3 regions of the Paenibacillus sp. FSL H7-689 genome follow, and region 2 is predicted to be linked to each of the others. Evidence: riboswitches for the same ligand, from Rfam matches in the RefSeq annotation. Region 2 holds a riboswitch; each other region holds the start of a gene.
The links. A riboswitch is a leader RNA that binds a small molecule or an ion and turns the genes downstream of it on or off. The one in region 2 is predicted to bind S-adenosylmethionine.

Region 1 (2,274 bases), on a different contig from region 2:
GCTGCAAATCTTTCGTCAGTTTGCACTGAGACGAGATCATCCGCTCATCGGACATCATCTGAAGGTTATCGTTGTGTCCAAGGATATCGCCAAAAAGTATGGTCTGGACCAGCTGCTGGATTTTGTACTTCGGGATAACGATATTCGTCCTAACTGTCTGGTGTTGATTAGCCATCATCGCGCTGTTGATGTACTGACTTCAGATGATCCTTCCCGGATTCCAGCATTTTATCTTACAGGTATTACCGGTAATTCATACTTGTCCAATAAAATCCTGGACCCCGTTCTACTCTCCAAATTAGATGCACAAATGCAATCCGGTTCCAGCTTTTTGCTCCAGAATGTACTGAACTTCAATGGAGAGGACAAGTTCTCCGGTGCCAGTATCTTTGATGGGAAAACAACCAAATTCATCGGGGAACTCAGCCAAACGGATCTAGAAGGGCTATCTTGGCTCAGACCTAAAGAAAAAGGAGGTATCTTGAAGACATACAATAAAGAGGGGTTCACTGTTGTATATGAAATGAAGAAGAAAAAAACAACAATAATTCCAAAAGTGGTTGGCGATGATATTTCATTCCATGTGAAAACTGAATCCGAAGGCTGGTTGATGGAGGATTGGCGTGCTCCCGAGGAAGAGGAAAAAGGTGCGTATCTCAGTGAATTGGAAAAAGAATTTGCTGAACTTGCCAAACAACAGATTCGACAGTTGTTATACAAACTGCAGCATACCTATAAAGTAGATGTTGCGGATTTTCGGGATAGCTTGCGTATTAAAGAACCTAAAACATGGAAAAAAGTCAAAGACGATTGGGATAAAATTTTTAGCACCGTGCCGATCACCTATGAGGTAAAGACCACCATCACGAATCCGGGGTCTTCCACCGAATAGCGAGGTGTGCCATATATTATTTAATTGTTGACACATTCATGATAGATCGCTATATTAGTAAAAAATCATTTTCTTATCCAGAGAGGTGGAGGGACTGGCCCTTAGAAACCTCAGCAACAGATCTGAAGGATACTGTGCTAATTCCAGCGGGTGAAAGCCTGATAGATAGGAGCGTTTGTTTTTATTTGTCAGTAACGGCGCACTCTTTAGGCAGAGTGGGTCTTTTTTGTTTTTTCTGGATGAAGAAGTAGGGGAGCAGAAGGTATGGAGAACAACAACGACAAAGGGCATTTTCAGCGGAAAATGCAGGCACGGCATGTGGTCATGCTCTCTCTCGGAGGAGTCATTGGAACGGGATTATTCCTCAGCTCAGGTTACACCATTCAGCAGGCGGGACCACTGGGAACCATTCTGTCCTATCTGATTGGAGCCATCGTTGTATATCTGGTGATGCTCTGTCTTGGTGAACTGTCTGTTCATATGCCAGAGACGGGAGCATTTCATAGTTATGCAGCCAAATATATCGGACCGGCAACAGGTTACACGGTGGCTTGGTTATACTGGTTAACCTGGACTGTTGCGCTTGGCTCCGAATTCACAGCCGCCGGATTGCTTATGCAGCGCTGGTTCCCATCGGTAAACGTATGGATATGGAGCGCGGTTTTTGCACTGATGATCTTTCTGTTTAACGCTCTAACGGTGAAATTTTTTGCGGAATCCGAGTTCTGGTTCTCATCTGTAAAAGTAGTGACTATCGTAATCTTCATTATAATCGGTGGCGCAGCCATGTTCGGCATCATCCCGATGGCGGATTCTGAACCGGCTCCATTTATATCGAATATTACCGCATCCGGGTGGTTCCCTCATGGGGCTACAGCGATATTGATGACCATGCTTGCTGTAAACTTTGCCTTCTCAGGCACCGAGTTAATCGGGATTGCCGCCGGTGAGACGGAGAACCCGGAAAAGACGATACCAAAGGCTATTCATACAACGCTGTGGCGTTTGGTTATTTTCTTCATCGGAACGATTGTTATCTTGTCGGCCTTGCTACCCATGTCGGATGCCAGTGTACTGGAAAGTCCATTTGTAGCGGTAATGGAGCGGGTGGGTGTACCCTATGCAGCAGATATTATGAACTTTGTTATTCTGACGGCGATTCTCTCTGCTGCCAATTCAGGCCTGTATGCTTCGTCGCGGATGCTCTGGTCTCTGGCTGACAAAAAAACGATCTCCCCGTGGTTTGCCAAATTGACCAAACAGGGTGTACCCCTGAATGCACTTCTGATTAGTATGGTGGGTGGTGCGCTGGCATTGCTGTCCAGTATTATTGCACCAGGTACGGTGTATATTACGCTGGTTTCCATTTCAGGTCTGGCTGT
Region 2 (2,274 bases):
CTGGAGCAAAGCTGTTTCGCTGCTGCTCATTTTCGTAAAAAGGTCGTTGCAGGTTCAACGGATGATATGACGCCGACTGAAAAAGCCGAGTATGCACGTTATGTGTATTTCTACAAAGATGGCTTTATCCGCTGCTTTGCCATTCTGGATAAAGTCGGCACAGTATTAAATGAAATATTCCAGCTGAATACTTCCAATACCAAAGCGCATTTTTCTTATTTTACTGTGTTAAGGCAGTTCGACTATGCACGGGAGCATCATGATCTTGCATTGCAATTAATACAGATCAAGGACTCTTATCGTGAACCGATGAGCAAGCTGCGCAAGCGACGTAATATGGAAATTCACTACATGAACTCAGAAATGCACGATGACCTGTGGCAGTTACACCAGACCTTGCAAGGTAAAGTGAAATTGGAGGATCTGAATCAGCATGTGCAGGAAATGCGTCAGGGCGTGGATATGGTCTGTGAAACGTTAACAGCCTCTTATAGTTATATCAATAAAATATGGAAAAGAAATAATTCCCTTTGACAAATCGGAATACTTGGAATATACTGAGTTTCAATCGAATGTTACATGGATATAACTGATATTTCGGAAGTTACGTTCACATTATAAAGCATAAACTACATGAACTTATAAAATCCTACAACAACATATTTCTTATCGAGAGCGGCGGAGGGACAGGCCCGATGAAGCCCGGCAACCGATTTGTAATGACATGATACATGTATCATTCGTTATAGATGTTAGGTGCTAATTCCTACAAAATGGTGCAAGACACGATTTTGGCAGATGAGAAGGTATATTCTTTCACGTGAAGAGCCCTCTTTGTATCTGCAAAGGGCTCTTTTTTTGTACTTTAGGGGGAGTTTTCCTTTAGATCGGGTAAAGATACATGTAGGTGGTTGGAAAGGGGCAAGTGCGATTGATTGAATTAAAAGGTTTAACGAAAACGTACGGCAAAGGAACAAAATCTACAACAGCGTTATCCGAGTTGAATTTGAGCATCCAAAAGGGCGAAATCTACGGAGTGATTGGCCATTCCGGAGCGGGCAAAAGCACATTGATTCGCTGTATTAATTTGCTGGAACGGCCTACGGAGGGTGAGGTATGGGTTGACGGAATTAACCTGACTGAACTGAGCAAAACCGAATTGCAGCAACAGAGACGCAAGATCGGAATGATTTTTCAACACTTTAATCTGTTATCCTCGGCAACGGTATATGACAATGTAGCTTTTCCACTAAAACTTGTGAATACACCCAAGGAAGTCATTGATCGCAAAGTGAAGGAAATGCTCGCACTGGTTGGTCTGGAGCACCATAGCAGCAAATATCCGGCTCAATTATCGGGTGGCCAAAAACAACGTGTAGGGATTGCGAGAGCACTTGCAAGTGACCCAAATGTTCTTCTCTGTGATGAGGCTACTTCGGCACTTGATCCGCAGACGACAAATTCAATCCTTAAGTTATTACTCGACATTAATGAAAAGTACAACCTTACGATTGTGCTGATCACACATGAGATGCATGTCATTCAGAACATCTGTGACAAGGTGGCTGTCATTCATCAAGGTGGCATTGTGGAACAAGGACCTGTTACAGACGTGTTCCTGAAGCCGCAGCATGCGATTACGCGGGACTTCATGATGCGTGACCATGAAGCTGGACTTGCTCTGGAAGAGACCGCTCTGGCAAATGCAGGCGTTGAATTGCAGGCAGGTGCTGCTTCCAAACTTGTGAAGATATCCTTTCTGGGTAACAAAACGTATGAAGCGATTTTGTCTAGAACGGTACGTAAAACAGGCGTGGATTTTGCCATCCTGCAAGGTACAATCTCTACGATCAAACAGGTTCCTTATGGGCAGCTGACCGTTCGGTTCGAGGGTGATTCAAATGCGATTGATCGGACGATATCAGAATTAACCGCTGAGGGACTTGATGTGGAGGTGCTTCGTTAGATGGATTTTTCAACCGTACGTTGGGAAGAGGTTGGTAAAGCTTCCATAGAGACACTGCAAATTTTGGGTGTATCAGGCTTGTTTACCGTTATCTTAGGTTTACCGCTCGGAGTACTGCTGTTCATGACAGCCCGATCTGCTTCGATTAAGTCACGGGCAGTGTACACTATACTATCCCTGATTGTGAATATTTTGCGCTCAGTCCCATTTATCATATTGATTGTTGCTCTTATTCCATTCACTCGTATACTCGTCGGTACAGCTACGGGGGTGCTCGGCGTTATACCTCCTTTGGTGATTTCAGCAGC
Region 3 (2,274 bases), on a different contig from region 2:
TGGATTGATAGATCGGAAAGTTAATGGCGCCTGTTACCGGTTCATTAATGGACCCAATTTGTGCTAAGCGGCTTTCGATTTTCAACTTGTTGTTGTCTTCCATTGCTGCATCCTCCTGTAATCTCGATTAGATTTGCGGGCCAATATCGTAAGGTGTTTCTTGATACACATAGTAATTGAGCCAGTTAGAGAATAATAAGTTGGCATGAGCGCGCCAAGTAGCTGGTGGCACACGGGAAGGGTCGTCATTCGGATAATAATGCCTAGGCAATGCGATATCCAAACCTTTGGCTGCATCCCGGTCATACTCCCACTTTAATGAGAACGGGTCATACTCGGCATGTCCTGTGGCAAAAATCTGTTTGCCGTCTTTGGTAGCAACCAGGAAGATCCCCGCTTCCTCAGATTCAGCCAAAATCTCTAAATTCTCATTCTTTTCAATATCTTCGCGTCTCACTTCCGTATGACGGGAATGTGGAACGTTGAATACTTCATCGAATCCACGCAACAACGGAACATGTGGTTTATTGATGGTATGTGGGAAAACGCCAAAACACTTTTCATCAAGTGCAACCTTGGGTACGTCAAAATGATGGTATAAACCTGCCTGAGAAGCCCAACATATGTGGAGGGTTGAAGTCACATTGGTTTTGGTCCATTCGAAGATCTCCTGGATTTCATTCCAATAGTTCACGTCTTCGAAATCCATCTGTTCCACCGGGGCACCCGTAATGATCATTCCATCGAAACGACGGTGCTCAATCTCATCAAAGGTTTTATAGAACAGATCCAAATACTCTTGAGACGTATTCTTCGACGTATGGGATTTGGGATGTACAAGAACGACATCCACCTGAATAGGCGTGTTTCCCACCAGACGAAGCAATTGTGTTTCGGTCGTTTCCTTTGTGGGCATCAGGTTTAATATAGCGATACGGAGTGGACGAATATCCTGCTGATATGCAGAAGTTTCATCCATGACGAAGATATTCTCTCCTTCAAGTACTTCTTTTGCTGGTAGCGTATCGGGTATTTTGATTGGCATAGTAAGTCTAACTCCTCCTTGTGCATAGATAGATGCAGCCACCCTTGGCTTGATGTCTTCACATCAATACAGTTATAGACTGCCTTGAGCTTGTAAAAACATTGAATTGCTCTTTCATCCAACGTTACAAACAACCTCAAGTTCCTTAGCGAAAATCACTGCTGAGAAGTCGGGGCATATGACAAAGACCTTCCTCGGATTTCGAGAAAGGTCATATGTAAAATAGATATGCGCCTCTCTCATCTCTCAGTTACAACAGTGCCACCTGACACTTAGTCGCTGCAAGAATTAGCACCGTGCGGTATACCGCCGGTTGCCGGGTTTCATCGGGCCAGTCCCTCCACCTACTCTTGATAAGATTTCGCTGTATTAGATTGTAATTAAATATGGTTCACCGTCTACTTTATTACATTAATGCCCTCACGTCAAGTTGCAGTTCGATGTCTGCTTCCCAGATCGGAACCGTTCATCATCCGTTGTCATACACTGCCTCAGGGCGCGAAATAGACACATTTTTGCGCTTGAAAGCACCTTGTACCAGCGGTATACTAAACAAGGTGTTATAAACCCTTATGTGAGAGGTGACATATTAAATGGATGGCGACCCGAGGCCTGACTGGCAGCCGAATTCCGACAAACTGCATAGAGAACTGACATCAGCATGCCGGCAGCGGGACGTGACTTCCGTTTGATTATATAGTGAACGCAGCCCTGATCTCCAGGCTCCGCTGCCGACCGGCTGATTTGTTCTTTTTGCGCCCATAATGATAATATCCGCCAAGTTGGCGGGTGCAGAAGGAGTAGATTAACGATGAAAATCCGGTTGGTAAACAACGGTGTATTTATTCCGGTGGACGACATTCAGCAGGCGCTGACTCCACCAGCGGAAGGATTTTACTGGATTGATGCAGACGTAGACGATTTGGCGGTACTTCAGCCGCTGTTCTTGATGCATGATCTGGCTGTAGAAGACTGTCTTAGTGACGAAGAACAACGTCCGAAGATTGAAATTTATGAGAACCATTATTTTATTGTGATTAATAGCATCCGTTTTGATGATGAAGAGATATTTCTACGTGCGGTCAACTTATTCCTTGGCAGACATTTCATTATTAGTGTTACCAAGCACAAGATCAGCGAATTGCGCACACTGAAACCGATCCTGTGGGAACAGGAAATCAGTACACCGGATCGTCTGCTGTATTTGCTGGTTGACTTGATTGTTGATA

Region 1: another riboswitch for S-adenosylmethionine. It lies ahead of mmuP (S-methylmethionine permease); the one in region 2 lies ahead of C170_RS00485 (methionine ABC transporter ATP-binding protein).
Region 3: another riboswitch for S-adenosylmethionine. It lies ahead of metA (homoserine O-acetyltransferase MetA); the one in region 2 lies ahead of C170_RS00485 (methionine ABC transporter ATP-binding protein).

The regions. Positions count from the first base shown of each region.
Region 1 is NZ_ASPU01000007.1:37,897-40,170, forward strand. Features, by position in the region: gene C170_RS04495 (Ger(x)C family spore germination protein) at 1-892, shown strand, start outside; SAM riboswitch class I at 963-1,064, shown strand; gene mmuP (S-methylmethionine permease) at 1,157-2,274, shown strand, end outside.
Region 2 is NZ_ASPU01000002.1:107,154-109,427, forward strand. Features, by position in the region: gene C170_RS00480 (Cthe_2314 family HEPN domain-containing protein) at 1-534, shown strand, start outside; SAM riboswitch class I at 664-805, shown strand; gene C170_RS00485 (methionine ABC transporter ATP-binding protein) at 932-1,966, shown strand; gene C170_RS00490 (methionine ABC transporter permease) at 1,967-2,274, shown strand, end outside.
Region 3 is NZ_ASPU01000015.1:487,011-489,284, forward strand. Features, by position in the region: gene C170_RS13080 (PLP-dependent transferase) at 1-103, opposite strand, end outside; gene metA (homoserine O-acetyltransferase MetA) at 128-1,045, opposite strand; SAM riboswitch class I at 1,282-1,405, opposite strand; gene corA (magnesium/cobalt transporter CorA) at 1,857-2,274, shown strand, end outside.